3 regions of the Micromonospora sp. 4G55 genome follow, and region 1 is predicted to be linked to each of the others. Evidence: riboswitches for the same ligand, from Rfam matches in the RefSeq annotation. Region 1 holds a riboswitch; each other region holds the start of a gene.

Evidence for each region. A riboswitch is a leader RNA that binds a small molecule or an ion and turns the genes downstream of it on or off. The one in region 1 is predicted to bind cobalamin.
Region 2: it holds a riboswitch for cobalamin, as region 1 does, so the genes downstream of both, JNW89_RS13570 (CbtB-domain containing protein) here and bluB (5,6-dimethylbenzimidazole synthase) in region 1, are expected to answer to the same signal.
Region 3: it holds a riboswitch for cobalamin, as region 1 does, so the genes downstream of both, JNW89_RS13730 (CbtB-domain containing protein) here and bluB (5,6-dimethylbenzimidazole synthase) in region 1, are expected to answer to the same signal.

The regions. Positions count from the first base shown of each region.
Region 1 is NZ_JAEVHN010000086.1:7,600-10,865, reverse strand. Features, by position in the region: gene JNW89_RS10465 (DNA glycosylase AlkZ-like family protein) at 1-1,011, shown strand, start outside; gene bluB (5,6-dimethylbenzimidazole synthase) at 1,067-1,693, opposite strand; cobalamin riboswitch at 1,729-1,927, opposite strand; partial or broken gene JNW89_RS10455 (crotonase/enoyl-CoA hydratase family protein) at 2,101-2,860, shown strand; partial or broken gene JNW89_RS10450 (dihydrolipoyl dehydrogenase family protein) at 2,853-3,266, opposite strand, start outside.
Region 2 is NZ_JAEVHN010000128.1:8,767-12,032, reverse strand. Features, by position in the region: gene JNW89_RS13580 (histidine phosphatase family protein) at 130-708, opposite strand; partial or broken gene JNW89_RS13575 (CbtA family protein) at 786-1,490, opposite strand; gene JNW89_RS13570 (CbtB-domain containing protein) at 1,481-1,684, opposite strand; cobalamin riboswitch at 1,722-1,864, opposite strand; gene JNW89_RS13565 (hypothetical protein) at 2,118-2,516, shown strand.
Region 3 is NZ_JAEVHN010000131.1:6,961-10,226, reverse strand. Features, by position in the region: gene JNW89_RS13740 (histidine phosphatase family protein) at 250-828, opposite strand; partial or broken gene JNW89_RS13735 (CbtA family protein) at 906-1,610, opposite strand; gene JNW89_RS13730 (CbtB-domain containing protein) at 1,601-1,804, opposite strand; cobalamin riboswitch at 1,842-1,984, opposite strand; gene JNW89_RS13725 (hypothetical protein) at 2,238-2,636, shown strand.

The DNA.
Region 1 (3,266 bases):
CTGCTGGACGCGCACCGCCCGCCGGACCTGCTGACCGTGGTCAACAGGTTGATGTTCCTGCAACTGGATCCGACGGCCGCCGTGGCGCCCAGCGCCGACCTCGTCGCGTGGACGCGGCTGGGTGCCGGGTACCGGCCGGAGGACCTGCGACAGGCGGTGGAGCGGGACCGCACCCTGTTCGAGCACCAGGCCATGGTGTGGCCGACGGCGGACCTCGGGCTGCACCTCGCCGAGATGGCGGCGTGGCCGCCGGAGGGCTCGCGCAAGCACGCCTGGCTGGCGGCGAACGCCACGTTCCACCGGTTCGTGCTCGACCTGCTGCGCGACTCCGGCCCGCTGCTGTCCCGGGACGTGCCGGACCGCAGCGTGGTGCCGTGGCCGTCCACCGGTTGGACGAACAACCGCAACGTCACCCAGTTGCTGGAGATCCTCGCCGCCCGGGGCGAGATCGCCGTCTTCGACCGGGTCGGCCGGCAACGCCGGTGGGACCTGGCCGAGCGGGTGTACCCGGCCGGCACGACGGCGATCCCGGCGGACGAGGCCCGGCGGACGCGTGCTGAGCGGCGGTTGCGTTCGCTGGGCATCGCCCGGGCGTCGGTCGTCGGGGAGGCCGGCGAACCGGCGCAGGTCGAGGGCACTGCCGGGGAGTGGCGGGTGGACCCGGCAGCCCTCGGCCAGCCGTTCGCCGGCCGCACCGCGCTGCTGTCGCCGTTCGACCGGCTGATCCACGACCGGAAGCGAACCCGGGAGCTCTTCGACTTCGAGTACGCCCTGGAGATGTACCTGCCGAAGGCGAAGCGCCGCTGGGGCTACTTCGCGCTGCCCGTGCTGCGCCACGACCGACTCGTCGGCAAGGTGGACGCCACGGCCGACCACCGGGCCGGGGCCCTGCGGGTGCACGCCATCCACCAGGACGTCCCGTTCGACCCGGCCGTCACCGCGGCGGTGGACGCCGAGTTGGCGGCCCTGGCCTCCTGGCTCAGCCTGCCCACGGTCACCCACGCCCCGTAGCCCGCCGGCCCAGGCTGCGGAGAGCCGACGGGACAGCCTCGCGGCTGGCCCCGGCTCAGTGGCCGCCCGTCCACCGGTCGGTGTGCAGGGCGTCGGCCAACGGGCGCTTCTGCCGCCAGCCGTGCCGGGCCAGGTCGGGCACCTCCTCGAGGTGCGTCACCGGTCCGACGCAGAGCCAGGCCACCGGCCGGATGCCGGCGGGAATGCCCAGCAGGTCGGCCAGGAACGGCTCCCGGTAGAAGGAGACCCAGCCGACGCCGAGGCCCTCGGCGGTGGCGGCCAGCCAGAGGTTCTGGATGGCCAGGCAGACCGAGTAGAGGCCGGCGTCGGCGATGGCGTGCCGGCCCAGCACGGCCGGTCCGCCCCGCGACGGGTCGTAGGTCACCACGATCGACAGGGTCGACTCCAACACACCGTCGATCTTGATGCGGGCGAACCGTGCTGCCGCCTCGTCGGACAGGGTGGCCGCGAAGGTGTCCCGTTCCGTCCGCACGTGCTCGTGGAAGCGGCGGCGCAGTCCGGCGTCCCGGACCAGGACGAAGTCCCACGGCTGCGAGTAGCCGACGCTGGGCGCGGCGTGCGCGGCGTCGAGGACGCGGTGCAGGGTGTCGTCCGGCACCGGTGCCCCGGTGAACTCGGCCCGGACGTCCCGGCGACGGTGGATGGCGGTGTAGAGGTCCACGGCAGGCTCCCGCTGCGCAAGGCCCACCCCGAACGGGTGGGCGGTCGACGCGAGGCCGGTCTTCGGACTCCCGGATCGACGCCTGGCCGCCCGCCTTCCCAGCCGTACGGCCAGTGGCTGCGCTCTCGCGCGTGGACGGCGGCTCCCCGGTCACCGCGGCGGGCCCGTGCCGGATTTGCACCGGCTTCCCGATTCTCCCCGCGCACGCGGGGCACCTCGCATGATCGTTGCCGTCGGCGATGCTAGCGGCTCGGCCGGGCGGAACGGGCATGCGCACCCGGGTTGCCGCACCCCAGAGTGACGGACTCCCGGGTCGATCCGACCGCCGGGGAGACACACCACCGCGGGTGGAGAACCTGGCCGGCACGCCCTGGCGTGCCGGCGCCGCCGGGCGGCATGCTGTGCCGATGGCCGTACACGTCACGCACGACGGACCGGTGACCACGGTGATCCTCGACCGGGCGGCGTCGCGCAACGCCGTCGACGGCCCCACCGCGCGGGCGTCGCCGACGCGTTCCGCGCCTTCGAGGCCGACCCGGAGGCCCGGGTGGCGGTGCTCTGGGGTGCCGGCGGCACGTTCTGCTCCGGCGCCGACCTGAAGGCGATCGGTACGCCCAGCGGCAACCGGGTCGAGCCGGACGGCGACGGCCCGATGGGTCCGACCCGGATGTCGCTGTCCAAGCCGGTCGTCGCGCGATCTCCGGGTACGCCGTGGCGGGCGGCCTGGAGCTGGCGCTCTGGTGCGACCTGCGGGTCGCCGAGTCCGACGCGGTGCTCGGGGTGTTCTGCCGGCGCTGGGGCGTACCACTGATCGACGGCGGGACGGTCCGGCTGCCGAGGTTGATCGGGGAGAGCCGGGCGATGGACCTGATCCTCACCGGCCGCCCGGTGCCCGCCGAGGAGGCGTACGCGATGGGGCTGGTCAACCGGCTGGTCCCGCCGGGTGAGGCGCGGGCGGAGGCCGAACGGCTGGCCGCCGAGATCGCCCGCCACCCGCAGACCTGCCTGCGCAACGACCGCGCGTCGGTGCTCGGAACCGCCGGCCTGACCGAGCCGGAGGCGCTCGCCACCGAGCTGGCGTACGGCATGCGGTCGCTGGAGACGGACGCGGCGGCCGGCGCGGCCCGGTTCGCCGCCGGCGCCGGCCGCCACGGCGCCGTCAGCTGAGGTCGCGCAGGGCGTCCTCGATCGCCCGGTGGAAGGTCGGGTACGCGTAGATCATGTGCCGGAGGTGGCTCAACGGCACCGCCGCGTGCACCGCCACCACCAGCGCCGACAGCACCTCGCCGCCGGCCGGGCCGACAGAGGTGGCGCCGACCAGCACGCCCTGGTCGCGTCCGCGACGAGCTTGATGAAGCCGTCGTTGCCGGCCTTGTGGATCCACCCCCGGGCGGACGACGACAGCTGGGCGAAGCCGACCTGCACGTTGATGCCGCGCTGGCGGGCCTGGTGCTCGGTGAGGCCGACCGCGCCGACCTCCGGGTCGGTGAAGGTGACCCGGGGCAGCGCCCGGTAGTCGGCGCGGGGCAGGGTACCGGCCGAGCTGCCCGGCCCGGTCGCGGTCATCGCGCCG
Region 2 (3,266 bases), on a different contig from region 1:
TGGGGGCATGCCATTTCACGCCAGGCCTTGGTGCCGGACAGTTCATCATTGCTGCAAGCGTGGGTGGTCCATCTCATTCCAGAACGCAAGCATGCGGTAGCGCCGTCGGGGATTGACAGATTCAGCCGGTCAAGTTGGGCCGTCTAGGCGGACGTGGAGGCGTCGACCGTCCGAGCTCAGGTGAAGGTGCGCTGCTGGGGCGACGTCAAAGCGCCACAGGCTGGATGGCGGTGCTTGTAGGGCGTGCACCATGGCGGCGCGCACGATGATGGGGTGGGTGACGGCCAGGACCCGCAGACCACTATCGATGTACGTGTCGAGCCAGCCGCCGATCCGGGTAATGAGCGTGGCTATCGTCTCGCCGCCGTGGGGTGCGGCGCGGGGGTCGGTCAGCCATGACCGCAGGCCGTCAGGGTCGTCGGCAGCGATCTCGGCAAGGGTACGGCCGGTCCACTGCCCGTAGTCGCCGTCGGCGAGGTCCGCCACGATCGTGGGGGTGCATCCGCTCACCATTTGCGCGGTCTCGACGGCTGCCTCCGCGGGGCTGCTGAGGCACGCGTCCGCCCTGTTGATGGCGGGGTTGCGGGCCAGGGCGAGGGCGGCGCGGCGGCCGCCCTCGTCCAGGCCGGTTTCTCCAGCGGCGAAGGTCGCGTGTCGTAGCGCGGGCGTGTGGGCGTGGGCGACGAGGCGCACGCTGGTTGTTGCCATGGCCCGAGGGCTAGTTCCTTGTCGGTCTGCCCGCCGACAGCGCTGCCTGCGGCGTTGCGACGTGGCAGCAGCGCCGCGAAGGCCAGTCCGGTGCCCGTCCACAGCACCAGTTGCGTGCCGAGCGAGGCGGCGCGGAAGTCCCACAGCAGCCTCGCGGGGAAGTCGCCGGGTACTTCGTTCACCGAGGGCAACGCCGCATAGGCGATTACGGTGACGGATAGGAACGCTGAGGCCGCGGCGGCGCTGCGCAGCGCCGCCGATGCGCGGACGGACTGGTACGCGAGCGCGCCAGCCCACACTGCGACCAGACCGAGGACAACCATGGCCAGGTAGCTGCCGGTCCGTTGGTTGATCGTGTCGGGATTGCCGACCGCGGGCGGGTTGGCCGGGTACTTGATGAACGGGAGGAGGACCACGCCGAGCAGCGCGGCGGCTGCCAATGCGATGGCGGCGTGGGCATCCTCGCGGATGCGCAGCCGCCGGCGCAGCAGCGCGTACGCCGTGGCGAGCAGCCCGCCCATCGCGGTGCCGAACAGGCCGGTGGCGAGGAACAACCCGCCGCGCTGGCCGTCGCGGCTGACCAAGTCATCAGCGTGATGATCGACGCCTGTCGGAGCGGTATGACTGGCCTGCTCTTCGATGGCGATGGCGGCCTCGACGGAGGGTTCCCCGACGAGATAGGCGAAGCCGCCCGCAAGCAGGCCAGCGATCAGGCCCGCCATCACACCCCGCAGGAGCAGCGCAGCGAAAGTAGGTGTGGTGTTGCCGGTGGTCAGTGGCACGGCACACCGAGCAGGTGGCGGCCGTCGTGCATCAGCTCGTGCAGGTACATGCCGCTGCGCGACACCGCGCCCTGGTCGAACGCGACGAGATAGGCCAGCAGGAGAAGCACGGCGACGACGGCCAGCGCCGTCCACCACAGCCGGGCGCCCACTGGCAACTGGAGAACGGGGCGAGCAGGGGTAGAGCTGGACATGCGACTAGAACCTCCTACGGGGATGACGCGTCCCCTTCGACAGGACTGCGACGACGGAGCGTCCTGGCTCGCGGCTCCCGCCGTGACGGGGGAGCCGCTTACAGTGGCGCGACCGCACCGGGCTTTCACCGGTTTCCCTCACACCGCCGCAGATGGCGATCTGACGCTAACGGTGGGGCACCGATCGGTCAACAGTCGACCGATGTGAGCAAGGTCGGCAAGTGAGTGGACGGTCGAGGACGGCGTGGCCCCTCCGGGACCTCGCAGGCTGCGTCGTGCGCCTCAGGTCATGCCGGCCCGCGGCCGACGAGCGCCCCGCAGTCTCTCCTTGACGGCTCGGATTTGCTGCCGCTGGCCCGCGGCGTTCCGGACCGGCGGCGGGGTGACGCAGTCTGCCCTGGTGATGTGGGCAGGGCCAGCCGGTGCGACGCGGGTGAATTCCCGCGCCGCGGCGGTGGCGGTCATGGTCGCGGTGTTTCTCGTGCTGCACGCTCTGCAGTGCGCCACCGGTCTGGACGCGCCCCGCCCAGCAGTGGCCCCCGTCGCGCATGCGCTGGCCGATACCGGCGCTGCCGGTGCCCCCGTGGCGCTCGTCGATGGCACGGACACGCCTGCTCCCGTCCTGACGCACGGGCATCACGAACCGGCGGATGACGGGGGTATCGCGGTGACCGCGTGCCTGATTCTGCTGGTAGCCGCTGGTGCCGTGCTGCTGGACGTCCTGCGCCGGTGGGTTTTGCGCGTCGCCGCCGGCCGGAAGTTGACGCCGCGGGTTCAGGGACGGCTCTCGGGCGGCTTTAGCTTGGCGCAGTTGTGCGTGCTGCGGACGTGATCAGGCGCTGAGGTTTCGGACCGGCGGCGTCGCCGGCTGGTACCGCCCGGTTCGAGGGCGGTTCGGGCCGGGTGGGGCCGCTCGCCTCGTTGATTTCCCGTCCGCGCCGTCCTGTTGGTACGGTGACGTACGCGGCGAGGGCACCACCAGGGTCGTGGCGCGGTTCGGTCCGCGGGACTGGCGCAGGCAGGGCAGCGACTACGTGATCCGCCATACGCTGCGCAACGTCGAGGGAGACATGTACGCCCGCGTACGTGGCACGACTCGCTGCGCCTGAGCGCCACCGACATCGCTGGCAACACGGTGACGCAGACGATCCAGCGGGCCTACCGCATCGCCTGACCCACGGCCGAGTCCGGGGCGGCTCCATGCCGGTGCCGCCCCGGACTGCGGCGTCCGCCGACCAGCCGAACGTTGGGCCCTGCGGCGGGCGGCGCTCGAAGATGCCGAACAGTCGATGGCTGTACGACGTCCCTTTACAGGCATGCCCTTCGATCGACATGATCGTTAGAGACGGTAGCCGCGCGCTGCAGAGCATGCTCAACGCCTGCAGCTCCTGACCACGCAGATCCGGCCCGGCGGCGCTATGGGGGATGCGACCGCCGGCCGGGCCCTGGGCCGTCACTGGGGTGGAAACGAGGCGGCATCCCCGTCTTGCTTGCGCCAACTGCCGCCGGCGTCAGAAGGCGCTGGATCATGGCGAGGGCTTCGGACTCGGTGTCGAAATCCCACCGCAGCACCCGACCCGTC
Region 3 (3,266 bases), on a different contig from region 1:
CGCGACATCTTGGAGCCGCTGCTCGCCTCGGGAGGGCGGGGTTTCAGAATCGGACACCAAGGCGCAGGCCCGCCCAATGCTGAGATCGGATGGGATCAGGGCCGCGGGGGCCGGCGCCTGTGGGGGCATGCCATTTCACGCCAGGCCTTGGTGCCGGACAGTTCATCATTGCTGCAAGCGTGGGTGGTCCATCTCATTCCAGAACGCAAGCATGCGGTAGCGCCGTCGGGGATTGACAGATTCAGCCGGTCAAGTTGGGCCGTCTAGGCGGACGTGGAGGCGTCGACCGTCCGAGCTCAGGTGAAGGTGCGCTGCTGGGGCGACGTCAAAGCGCCACAGGCTGGATGGCGGTGCTTGTAGGGCGTGCACCATGGCGGCGCGCACGATGATGGGGTGGGTGACGGCCAGGACCCGCAGACCACTATCGATGTACGTGTCGAGCCAGCCGCCGATCCGGGTAATGAGCGTGGCTATCGTCTCGCCGCCGTGGGGTGCGGCGCGGGGGTCGGTCAGCCATGACCGCAGGCCGTCAGGGTCGTCGGCAGCGATCTCGGCAAGGGTACGGCCGGTCCACTGCCCGTAGTCGCCGTCGGCGAGGTCCGCCACGATCGTGGGGGTGCATCCGCTCACCATTTGCGCGGTCTCGACGGCTGCCTCCGCGGGGCTGCTGAGGCACGCGTCCGCCCTGTTGATGGCGGGGTTGCGGGCCAGGGCGAGGGCGGCGCGGCGGCCGCCCTCGTCCAGGCCGGTTTCTCCAGCGGCGAAGGTCGCGTGTCGTAGCGCGGGCGTGTGGGCGTGGGCGACGAGGCGCACGCTGGTTGTTGCCATGGCCCGAGGGCTAGTTCCTTGTCGGTCTGCCCGCCGACAGCGCTGCCTGCGGCGTTGCGACGTGGCAGCAGCGCCGCGAAGGCCAGTCCGGTGCCCGTCCACAGCACCAGTTGCGTGCCGAGCGAGGCGGCGCGGAAGTCCCACAGCAGCCTCGCGGGGAAGTCGCCGGGTACTTCGTTCACCGAGGGCAACGCCGCATAGGCGATTACGGTGACGGATAGGAACGCTGAGGCCGCGGCGGCGCTGCGCAGCGCCGCCGATGCGCGGACGGACTGGTACGCGAGCGCGCCAGCCCACACTGCGACCAGACCGAGGACAACCATGGCCAGGTAGCTGCCGGTCCGTTGGTTGATCGTGTCGGGATTGCCGACCGCGGGCGGGTTGGCCGGGTACTTGATGAACGGGAGGAGGACCACGCCGAGCAGCGCGGCGGCTGCCAATGCGATGGCGGCGTGGGCATCCTCGCGGATGCGCAGCCGCCGGCGCAGCAGCGCGTACGCCGTGGCGAGCAGCCCGCCCATCGCGGTGCCGAACAGGCCGGTGGCGAGGAACAACCCGCCGCGCTGGCCGTCGCGGCTGACCAAGTCATCAGCGTGATGATCGACGCCTGTCGGAGCGGTATGACTGGCCTGCTCTTCGATGGCGATGGCGGCCTCGACGGAGGGTTCCCCGACGAGATAGGCGAAGCCGCCCGCAAGCAGGCCAGCGATCAGGCCCGCCATCACACCCCGCAGGAGCAGCGCAGCGAAAGTAGGTGTGGTGTTGCCGGTGGTCAGTGGCACGGCACACCGAGCAGGTGGCGGCCGTCGTGCATCAGCTCGTGCAGGTACATGCCGCTGCGCGACACCGCGCCCTGGTCGAACGCGACGAGATAGGCCAGCAGGAGAAGCACGGCGACGACGGCCAGCGCCGTCCACCACAGCCGGGCGCCCACTGGCAACTGGAGAACGGGGCGAGCAGGGGTAGAGCTGGACATGCGACTAGAACCTCCTACGGGGATGACGCGTCCCCTTCGACAGGACTGCGACGACGGAGCGTCCTGGCTCGCGGCTCCCGCCGTGACGGGGGAGCCGCTTACAGTGGCGCGACCGCACCGGGCTTTCACCGGTTTCCCTCACACCGCCGCAGATGGCGATCTGACGCTAACGGTGGGGCACCGATCGGTCAACAGTCGACCGATGTGAGCAAGGTCGGCAAGTGAGTGGACGGTCGAGGACGGCGTGGCCCCTCCGGGACCTCGCAGGCTGCGTCGTGCGCCTCAGGTCATGCCGGCCCGCGGCCGACGAGCGCCCCGCAGTCTCTCCTTGACGGCTCGGATTTGCTGCCGCTGGCCCGCGGCGTTCCGGACCGGCGGCGGGGTGACGCAGTCTGCCCTGGTGATGTGGGCAGGGCCAGCCGGTGCGACGCGGGTGAATTCCCGCGCCGCGGCGGTGGCGGTCATGGTCGCGGTGTTTCTCGTGCTGCACGCTCTGCAGTGCGCCACCGGTCTGGACGCGCCCCGCCCAGCAGTGGCCCCCGTCGCGCATGCGCTGGCCGATACCGGCGCTGCCGGTGCCCCCGTGGCGCTCGTCGATGGCACGGACACGCCTGCTCCCGTCCTGACGCACGGGCATCACGAACCGGCGGATGACGGGGGTATCGCGGTGACCGCGTGCCTGATTCTGCTGGTAGCCGCTGGTGCCGTGCTGCTGGACGTCCTGCGCCGGTGGGTTTTGCGCGTCGCCGCCGGCCGGAAGTTGACGCCGCGGGTTCAGGGACGGCTCTCGGGCGGCTTTAGCTTGGCGCAGTTGTGCGTGCTGCGGACGTGATCAGGCGCTGAGGTTTCGGACCGGCGGCGTCGCCGGCTGGTACCGCCCGGTTCGAGGGCGGTTCGGGCCGGGTGGGGCCGCTCGCCTCGTTGATTTCCCGTCCGCGCCGTCCTGTTGGTACGGTGACGTACGCGGCGAGGGCACCACCAGGGTCGTGGCGCGGTTCGGTCCGCGGGACTGGCGCAGGCAGGGCAGCGACTACGTGATCCGCCATACGCTGCGCAACGTCGAGGGAGACATGTACGCCCGCGTACGTGGCACGACTCGCTGCGCCTGAGCGCCACCGACATCGCTGGCAACACGGTGACGCAGACGATCCAGCGGGCCTACCGCATCGCCTGACCCACGGCCGAGTCCGGGGCGGCTCCATGCCGGTGCCGCCCCGGACTGCGGCGTCCGCCGACCAGCCGAACGTTGGGCCCTGCGGCGGGCGGCGCTCGAAGATGCCGAACAGTCGATGGCTGTACGACGTCCCTTTACAGGCATGCCCTTCGATCGACATGATCGTTAGAGACGGTAGCCGCGCGCTGCAGAGCATGCTCAACGCCTGCAGCTCCTGACCACGCAGATCCGGCCCGGCGGCGCTATGGGGGATGCGACCGCCGGCCGGGCCCTGGGCCGTCACTGGGG